Regions from separate parts of the Bacillus sp. FG16 genome, predicted to be linked through region 3. Evidence: riboswitches for the same ligand, from Rfam matches in the RefSeq annotation. Region 3 holds a riboswitch; each other region holds the start of a gene.
The links. A riboswitch is a leader RNA that binds a small molecule or an ion and turns the genes downstream of it on or off. The one in region 3 is predicted to bind S-adenosylmethionine.
Positions count from the first base shown of each region.

Region 1: it holds a riboswitch for S-adenosylmethionine, as region 3 does, so the genes downstream of both, ACODS7_RS10675 (hypothetical protein) here and ACODS7_RS22765 (cyclase family protein) in region 3, are expected to answer to the same signal.
Region 2: it holds a riboswitch for S-adenosylmethionine, as region 3 does, so the genes downstream of both, ACODS7_RS25385 (peptide ABC transporter substrate-binding protein) here and ACODS7_RS22765 (cyclase family protein) in region 3, are expected to answer to the same signal.

Region 1 is NZ_JBMDKC010000022.1:23,428-26,710, reverse strand. Features, by position in the region: gene ACODS7_RS10695 (ABC transporter ATP-binding protein) at 1-116, shown strand, start outside; gene ACODS7_RS10690 (ECF transporter S component) at 89-790, shown strand; gene ACODS7_RS10685 (YwiC-like family protein) at 973-1,695, shown strand; gene ACODS7_RS10680 (hypothetical protein) at 1,726-1,917, opposite strand; SAM riboswitch class I at 2,049-2,147, shown strand; gene ACODS7_RS10675 (hypothetical protein) at 2,188-2,505, shown strand; gene ACODS7_RS10670 (SWIM zinc finger family protein) at 2,767-3,150, shown strand; gene ACODS7_RS10665 (NAD(P)H-dependent oxidoreductase) at 3,179-3,283, shown strand, end outside.
Region 2 is NZ_JBMDKC010000095.1:4,403-7,685, reverse strand. Features, by position in the region: gene proC (pyrroline-5-carboxylate reductase) at 1-197, shown strand, start outside; gene ACODS7_RS25390 (aldo/keto reductase) at 199-1,032, shown strand; SAM riboswitch class I at 1,185-1,289, shown strand; gene ACODS7_RS25385 (peptide ABC transporter substrate-binding protein) at 1,422-3,062, shown strand.
Region 3 is NZ_JBMDKC010000075.1:503-3,785, forward strand. Features, by position in the region: gene ACODS7_RS22755 (nucleotidyltransferase domain-containing protein) at 1-349, opposite strand, end outside; gene ACODS7_RS22760 (PRK06851 family protein) at 462-1,571, opposite strand; SAM riboswitch class I at 1,721-1,833, shown strand; gene ACODS7_RS22765 (cyclase family protein) at 1,919-2,551, shown strand; gene ACODS7_RS22770 (hypothetical protein) at 2,579-2,959, opposite strand; gene ACODS7_RS22775 (ATP-binding protein) at 3,189-3,283, opposite strand, start outside.

The DNA.
Region 1 (3,283 bases), on a different contig from region 3:
GCGGCAATTTCTTTTATACAACATCTATTAATCGATTCATTCGAAAAGAATTGCCATATGCATTAACGTGGGAGGATGTGTACGAAGCGTGTCCAAACGATATGTTGCATTCATAATATGTATTTTTGCAGTAATAATAGGCACATTACTTCTTACGACACTTGTCATGGACGGTTATTACATGTTAAGTAGTTTGTTTATATTAGCAGTTATTATGTTACCTTTCTATATCCGTTTTGAAAGAAAGGCGTTTGTTTCACGTGAAATTGTTCTCGTTGCTGTATTAGCGGCAATTGCAGCAGTAAGCAGAGTGCCATTTTCTATTTTACCAAGTGTACAACCAACTTCTTTTGTCATTATTGTTTCTGCAATTGTATTTGGAAGTGAAACTGGTTTTATGATTGGTGCCACAGCAGCGATCGTATCTAATATTTTTTTAGGACAAGGTCCGTGGACACCGTGGCAAATGTTTTCGTGGGGCATGATTGGTTTTATAGCAGGTTTACTTCGTAATACATTTTTAATGAAAAAACTATGGGGGAGACTTCTTTACGGAGTAATTGTTGGATTTTTATTTGGCTGGATTATGAATTTCTGGGGTCTTCTCGGTTTTATAAGAGAAGCAACGTGGGAGACTGTCATTTCGTATTATATCGCAAGTTTTTATTTTGATTTGAGTCATGCGATTTCGAATGTTATTTTCTTACTACTATTTAGTACGTCTTGGATTACGATTCTTACAAGATTTAAAAAGAAATACGGTATATTAGATGAGCATAACGTGACATAGAAAAGCATACTCATATAAGGTAGGGTCGCGACTTACATATTCGTTTGCCTCTTTCATGCTTCTTACATATTGTAAGGAGCATTTTTTTGTCAAAAAATAGATTCAATATGCATCCGCCATTATATAAAATTATTTGTATAATAGTACGTGAGAACTCTTTTCAAGAGGGAGGTGTATAGTTAATGAAGTTAGTTATTCCGAAGCAACATGGTGCATGGGCCATGCTTGTTATACCTTTTCTATTAAGTGTCATACTTGGGAAACCCACTATTTATCATATTCCATTGTTTATAGCATGGTTTTTTATCTATTTAGCTACATATCCATTTCTGACGTACATAAAGCAAAGACGAAAAAAAGAGTTTTTACACGCCGCAATTGTTTATTTTAGTATTGCGTTCCTATTCGGGATGATTTCTTTATTATATGAGTGGCGAATTCTTTTATTCGTAATAGTAATGATTCCATTATTTATAGTAAATATGTATTATGCTCGTCAAAAAAATGAAAGAGCACTATTAAATGATATTTGTGCAATTATTGTATTTTGTATCGGTGGGTTAATTAGTTATTATTTTTCAATGAAGCAAATCGATCATATAGCATTATTCATTGCGCTTAGTTCATTCTTATACTTTTTAGGTAGTACGTTTTATGTGAAAACGATGATTCGTGAAAAAAATAATCCGAAGTATCGTCTTATATCTTGGGGATATCATATCGTATTAACTATAATTGTATTTGTGATTAATCCGTGGTGTTCTCTTATTTTTATACCAAGTGTCATTCGAGCAATTGTGTTGTATGGCAAAAAAATCTCTATTATAAAAGTAGGGATTTTAGAAATTGCTAATTCTGTATATTTTTTAATCATAACGGCAATAATTATGAAGTATGCCATTTGAAAAAACTTCCCATCGATAGATGGGAAGTTTTTAATCTTTTTCTAAAATGTGAACGGTGTACTCGCAACGTTGAATAGCTTGTTCAACAGCATAAAGTGATTGTTCAATACGAGCACGATTAAAATCTTTTTCAACTGTTTCAAGTGCTTCTTCTAAACAGTGTTTTGCTTCTTGTAATGATTGAAAAGAATCTTGTACATATCCGCGAGCATTTTGATGCATTTTATAATCCTCCTTAGCTGTTCATATACGAGTAGTATGAACAGTAAGAAAGAAAATATAATTTGTTATATTTATTATATTTGTTTGACAATTAAAGTGAAATTACGTATAGTAAGGTTTAAGTGAATATTTTCTTATCCAGAGAGGTGGAGGGACTGGCCCGATGAAACCCAGCAACCGCGATGCAGGTGCTAATTCCAGCAGAACATATTTGTTCTGGGAGATAAGACGAAGATATATACGTAACTTCTTCTTATCGGAGAGGTTTTTTTGTTGCAAAAAAACCGATTACGAAAATTTATATTAAGAAGAAAGGGGTTGCGAATTACTGTGACACTCGAAAAATACGTAAAACTGCGTAGTACAGTTTATGAATATATGATAGAGCAAGATAAGCCGATATCATTGTTAGATATTCAAGAACATATCGTTTCGCATCATGAAGGAAAATTCACGAAAAAAATGTTACATCAATTTTATTTATCAAGGCTATTAGACGAACTGAAACTGGATGGGAAAATTACATTAGCTGATGAATATCTCTATGCTGAAAAAGGGGTATTTTATAAGGCGAGAAAAGGGAGCTAAGCTCTCTTTTTTTTAAAAATAACGGAGTATGTAGAGTAAAAGACTGCTAAAGCAGCCTGATACAGGGAATGGTGTTGAGTGTGTAGTGTCAAAAATTGAATGTGCCTGAAAGAGGCAATTCGTATCGGCTGCAAATGAAAAGAGACACCTTCGCCGAATAGGTGTCAGTCGTTTTGTAAAATAGACTTGCTATTTAACAGTTCTTAGAATAACATGCAGGGTTTTGGAAGTCAAAAGGGAATTAAAGGAAGGGGTACAATTATGTACGCTTACTTATTAAAAGATATAACGAAATGGATCCCAAAGTACGTTGTAGATAAGGGATATGAATATTATGAAGATGGATATATAGAAGATGTTGAAATACAAGATAACAAAGTGTTTGCATTCGTTACTGGAAATGCAGGGAATTATGAAGTAGTTATCGATCTCGAAGATTTTTCAAAAAGTAGTTGCGAATGTCCGTATGAAAATTATTGTAAACATATGGCGGCAGTTGTTTATGATATTCAAGGTGCTGGTGAGAGTGCAGTTAAAGAGAAACTAAAAGATTTAGAAAAAGAAGAGTTACTTACTGTATTAAATCGACTGTTGCAAAGTTCGAAAAACGTACAAATTGTAGAGAAGTTATTAAAGAAGGGGTAACTTTAAAGATAGAGGGAGTTGTTTTGTAGTGAACGTACTGATTATATACGCTCATCCTAATCCTTCAAGTTTTAACGGGGCAATTTTAGAGCATGTGCAAAAAGGGCTACAGGAAACAAATCATTCGGTTACG
Region 2 (3,283 bases), on a different contig from region 3:
AACATCTTGTCATTCAAATAATTTCTGGCTCTGCTTCTATGCTCGAACAAACGCAAGATCCAGCTAACCTCCGCGAACAAGTAACAACGCCAGGTGGTTCCACAGCTGAGGGTCTCAAAACTTTATACGAATATAATTTTTCAGAGGCAATTCAAAAAGCAGTAGAAGCAACAAACAAAAAAGCTAGGGGGAAATAATATGATTTTAACAAGTTTAAAAGACTATACAACATTACATAACGGTGTAAAAATGCCTTGGTTTGGTTTAGGTGTTTTTAAAGTAGAAGATGGTTCAGAAGTAATTGATTCTGTAAAAGCAGCAATTAAAAATGGCTACCGCAGCATCGATACTGCAGCAATCTATCAAAATGAAGAGGGCGTTGGACAAGCGATTCGTGAATCAGGTGTTTCACGTGAAGAATTATTTATTACCTCAAAAGTATGGAATAGCGATCAAGGATATGAAACAACACTTCAAGCATTTGAAACTACATTAGAGAAATTAGGTCTAGAATATTTAGACTTATATTTAGTACATTGGCCTGTAAAAGGGAAATATACTGAATCATGGAAAGCATTAGAAAAACTTTATAAAGATGGCCGTGTTCGCGCTATCGGTGTGAGTAATTTCCACATTCACCACTTACAAGACGTATTTGAAATTGCTGAAATTAAGCCAATGGTCAACCAAGTGGAATACCACCCACGTTTAGCACAAGAAGAGTTACATGCATTCTGTAAAGAACATAACATCCAGCTTGAAGCTTGGTCACCATTAATGCAAGGACAACTACTAGATAATCCAACGTTACAAGAAATTGCGACAAAATATAATAAATCAACTGCGCAAATTATTTTACGCTGGGATTTACAAAACGAAGTTGTAACAATCCCTAAATCAATTAAAGAACATCGCATTATTGAAAATGCAAACATCTTCGACTTTGAATTAAGTGCTGATGATATGAAAGCAATTCAAGCTTTAAATGAAGATCGTCGCGTTGGTCCAGATCCAGATAACTTTAACTTCTAAGCGAAAAACCACTGCCATATGCAGTGGTTTTTTTATTTAAGAAAACTGAAAATTTAAACTATATTTCATTTGGTTGACACTTCATTGTTCAAGGTGTAAGATTTTGAATTATCAAAGAAACACAAAAATTAATAAAATTTATTCGTTTACTCATTGTATCAAGAGAGGTGGAGGGACTGGCCCTTTGAAACCTCGGCAGCAGGTTCATTTTGAATACTGTGCCACTTCCTGCAAGCTTTATGCTTGAAAGATAGAATGAGGGACTTCGTTTATATACGGGTGCATAACTTGTACGTAAAAATCCCTCTTTCTCAATATGAAAAGAGGGATTTTTTATTTTTCATTTCCCTCATCATCATCCAAACTTAATTATTTAGGAGGAAAATCAAATGAAAAAGAAGTTTGTACCCGGTATTGCATCAGTTGTAGGAGTAAGTATTTTATTAACTGGTTGCGGTAGTTATAAAAACGAAGCAAGCGGAGCAAATGCAAAAGACGAGGCACCTAGTAAACAGGTTTTAAATTTATCTTCACCTACTGAAATACGAACAATGGATACGGCCCGTGCTACAGATACTGATTCTGGTCAAGTAATGAGAAACGTATTTGAAGGTTTGTATAATCTTGGTGAAGGTAACAAACCTGTCCCTGGCGTTGCAAAATCTCATGAAGTAAGTGGCGATAAAACGAAATACACATTCCACCTGCGAGATTCAAAATGGTCAAACGGCACTCCTGTTACAGCGAAAGATTTTGTGTTCGCTTGGCAGAGAGCCGTAGATCCAGCAACAGCCTCTGAATACGCATTTCTATTCTTTGATATTAAAAATGCAACAAAAATTAACAATAAAGAACTTCCAGCCGACCAACTTGGTGTAAAAGCAGTTGATGACCATACGTTTGAGGTAGAATTGGAACGTCCTGTTCCGTATTTTATTAGCTTAACAGCGTTCCCAACATTTCTACCAATTAACGAGGAATTCTTTAAAGCACAAGGTGATAAGTACGCTTTAGAAGATAATACAATCTTGTACAATGGAGCTTTTACACTAAGCGATTGGAAGCACGAACAAAGCTTTAAATTTAAGAAGAACCCTACCTATTGGGATAAAGATACTGTCAAACTAGAAGAAATCAATTTTAACGTCGTAAAAGAAAAATCAACAGAAGTAAATTTATTCGAGTCAAAACAATTAGACCGTATAAAACTAACATCTGACTTCGTTGATAAATATAAAAAAGATGCCAACTTTAAAGAACGTCCAAACGTAGGCGTACAATTTTTACGTATGAATCAACAAAACAAAGTACTTCAAAACGTTTCTGCACGCCAAGCAATTGATCAAACAATTGATAGAAAATCCTTTGTAAATACGTTATTAAATGATGGCTCTACACCAACATTTGGTCTCGTTCCAAAAAACTTTGCAAAAGGACCTGAAGGAAAAGAATTCCGTACTGCAAACGGCGATTTAACAAAAGTTGATACAAAATCCGCACAAAAGTTATGGGAAAAAGCTAAACAAGAGCTTGGTTCTGAAAAGATAACATTAGAATTATTAACGAGTGATGCTGACCTTGATAAGAAAACTGGTGAATTCTTAAAAGGACAACTAGAAAAGAATTTAGATGGCTTAACAGTAAATATAAAACCGCAACCGCGTAAGCAACAAGTTTCGCTTTTATTAAAAGGTGACTACGAAATCGGAATTGATGGCTGGAGCCCTGACTTTGCGGATCCAATTACATTCCTTGAGCTATTTACAACGAATAACCCTTATAACTTAGATCATTACTCTAGTAAGGAATTCGATGAAACAATAGCAAAAGTGAAAACAACTTTAGCTGGTGATGAAAAAGCTCGCTGGGAAGCATTACTAGAATCCGAGAAAATATTATTTAAAGACACTGTTATCGCTCCTCTTTACCAAAAAGGCGAATCTTATTTAGAACGTTCTTATGTGAAAGGAATTGTACAAGTAGACTTTGCAGGTCAATTAAACTTCAAGTGGGCAAAAATTGAAAAATAAAGTAAAACCGTAATAAGTGGGGGTTCTTCATCCCCACTTATTATTAGCCCTCACCAATTGTTTTTTTAGCAAAATATATTAAAAGTAGGTTCTCTCACACAAGAGAATCTACTTTTTTAATATATTATTCCAAGAAATTAACATTCTATTTTTATTATTGACATATAGTTCTTTCCAGTGTTAATATTCTAAATAATCAAAGAAACAAAATATTTCACCAT
Region 3 (3,283 bases):
CACTCATCTGTTGAAGTAGTTCTGGAAAATTAGAGTTTTTCGAATAAAAAATTGGTGATCGAATCCACTCAAGTAAAGCTGGGTTCGACTTCGCGAATAGTTGCAATGCCTTTCTAATATCCCAACCACTTATATCTAAATCATCACTAATTGGATATTCAATTACATCTCGTTTATCATGAATTGATAAATACCATTCTACCGGATGTATATAAACAAACCTAACATCATAATCGCTATCTTTCGATGGAAACCCCCAAGCACGACTCCCTGATTCTACCGCAAATAAAATTTTCACATCATTCTCTTTTTCAATTCTTTCTAACTCCAACTCGATTTTCTCTCTCATTTCATAACACCTCTATTTTTTGATTATTTCCTTGGAAATTCGACAAATACACTACTAATTTTACTACATACTAAAAAAACTGTCAGAAATTACTGACAGCAAAACGGAACATCTATTGTTGCTTTTCGATTACAGTAGTAGCAATTCGTTCAAACTCTTTTTGAATCTCATCTTTATATGCATCTACTATTGAAAAATCCATAGCAGCAATATAAATTCGTTCTAATTTATCACGAACCGATTTTGCTTTCGCTAAGAAAGACATCGCCTCATTCATTTTTGCTTTATATTGAATGGAAACATCACGAATTTCCTTCGCATATTTCTCATCCGTCCCTGGCGTAACAATAAGGGCATACATATCAATAATTTCATCACCCTCGCGACTTGGAAAATATTCATGTGGTGCGGTGCTATCAAAAATTGCAAAGCCTAATTCTCTTACGATAACCATATCAAGACTATTCGGGTCAAATCCGCAATGATATACTTCAACTTCAAACCCTTTTTCTTCAGCTGCCTTAGCTAACTTTTTGAGCATCGTTGATTTTCCAGAGCCTGGGCGCCCTTTTATAAAATAACGATGTGGTAACCCTTCTGTTAAATTAGGAACAAAATCAACTGCCCCTTTCGGTGTAGCAGCTCCTAAAAAACGATGTTTTACAAGCGATTGTCTCCCGCCTTTATCTGCAAATAATTTCTGGATTAGCTGATCGGTTAGTTCATTTGCTTTATTAAAATCTATATTATCAATATATATCTTCTCCCACTCATCATGTATAACCAATGCCTCTTTAAAACGTGCGTAAGCAGACTGAAAAGCTTTGCTTGCTTCTGAAACAAATCTTTCAATTTCTAACTTCTGCTTCCTTAGTTTATCTGAGTCCCAAGCAATTCCTAAATTTATATACTCTTCAACAACTCCTGGCATTTTTGGCTCAATAACATGCGGCGATGTCCCATCAACAATTCCTGCTTTTAATTTTGGGATAATTACACCATCAACCGATTTATTGTCAGAAGAACAATGTAAAAATTCAATATCGTATCCTTTTCCAACCCATTCACGACCTATTGCCTTTATTAAAGAAGATTTTCCCGTTCCTGGGCCACCCTTTAAGATAAATAATCTGTCTAATCCTTTTAAATTCTCTTCGTATAAATTGTGAAATCCCCTAGCTGTATTACCACCAGCATAGTAATTCAGTACATTTCCTGTCACTGCACTCACTCCTTCGCAGCATTCTATTTACATAAGCTACAATATGCGAGCAGCTTTATTTGGGTGAATACCTATTTTATATTGCACGCAAAAAGGAAATGAATTACAATTTAACTATCGGAAAATTCCGATTTTAAAAACTGAATACTTCTTTATCAAGAGAGGCAGAGGGACCGGCCCTTTGAAGCCCAGCAACCTCAGTTTATACAAACTGAATAGGTGCTAATTCCTGCAAAATGCATTGCATTTTGGAAGATAAAACTCAACTAGCATGTAAAGCTCATCTTTCTTGATACTGAAGGATGAGCTTTTTATTATTTGAAAAACATATATTGGAGGTATGTAAAATGAAAGTAATTGATCTATCGCAAACATTTGAAAATAATATGTCTCAATTTCCTGGAACACCTAAAATACAACTAGAAGCTGTTACAAGCGTTGAAGAAGCAGGCTATCAAGTTACAGATTTTCATTCTGTCGTTCATGTTGGCACGCATTGTGATGCTCCTGCGCATTTTATTTCAGGAGCAACAACTATTGATCAATTACCGCTAGATCAATTTGTAGGCGAAGCTGTTCTTATAGATGTAACACATATTCAAGAGCGAAAATTACCTAAGGCAGTATTGCATAATACTGACATAAAAGAAGGTGATATTGTTATTTTTCATTCCAATCTATCCACTAAATGGAATACAGAAGCTTATGAGAAAGAAGCATTTTATCTTTCTGAAGAATTAGCTGAAGAACTAGTTCAATTAAAAGTAAAATCTATCGGTTTAGATTTCATTTCTCCTGATGAAGTTACAACAGAAACATCACCGATTCATCACATATTATTAGGGAATAATATTTATTTAATTGAAAACTTAACAAATCTAGATGCTATCGAAGCAAAACGTTTCTTTTTCTCAGCAGCACCTTTAAAAATTAAAAATAGTGACGGTGCTTTCGCAAGAGCATTTGCTGTTATTTTTTAAATGGAGCTACAAAAAAAGCAAAGGTCATTACTGACCTTTGCTTCTATATTTTCTATTTAAATTAAGAAAGAATTGTTCCACACGAGGACGTACCCAAGCTAAACAATCAATCTCTTTCTTCTTTGTGCAAGCTATCTCTTCACCATCTACCATTTCAACAAGTTCCAACTCTAACAATTGCCTCGTGAACGCTAACATATTTACTTCTTCAGCTGGATACTCTTCTTTTAATTTCTCCTCAATTTCACCCAATAAAAAACCGTCACGCATCATTGCTAGTGCATCAATCCAAAGTGGCGGCATTTCATATTTTTCTCCTGTAATTGTATCTTTTACAATATAATTCTTTTGCTCTTTTCGAAATTGAATTGTATGTAAACATACAGTCGAATTTAATGTTAATTCCATCATACCACCTCTTTCATAATATCTGCATAGAAAAAAGGATGCGCGTGCACCCCTTCTTATCTTTTCGTAACACTACTGAACCGTTACATGAGCAACCAATCTCATGTCGATATTTTCCTCCATTATAAACGAAGTATTTTATAAAAAAAACCCTTCTTGAAACATTTTATAAAATGTTTATATTTACACAACAAGAACACTTTTCTGAAAAATCTTTTCTCCCAATACATTAAACGGTCGGCAGAAAAATTTCTACTTTCGTTCCTACTCCTACACTACTTTGAATTGTGATACTTCCTTGATGTTCCTTAATAATTTTATATG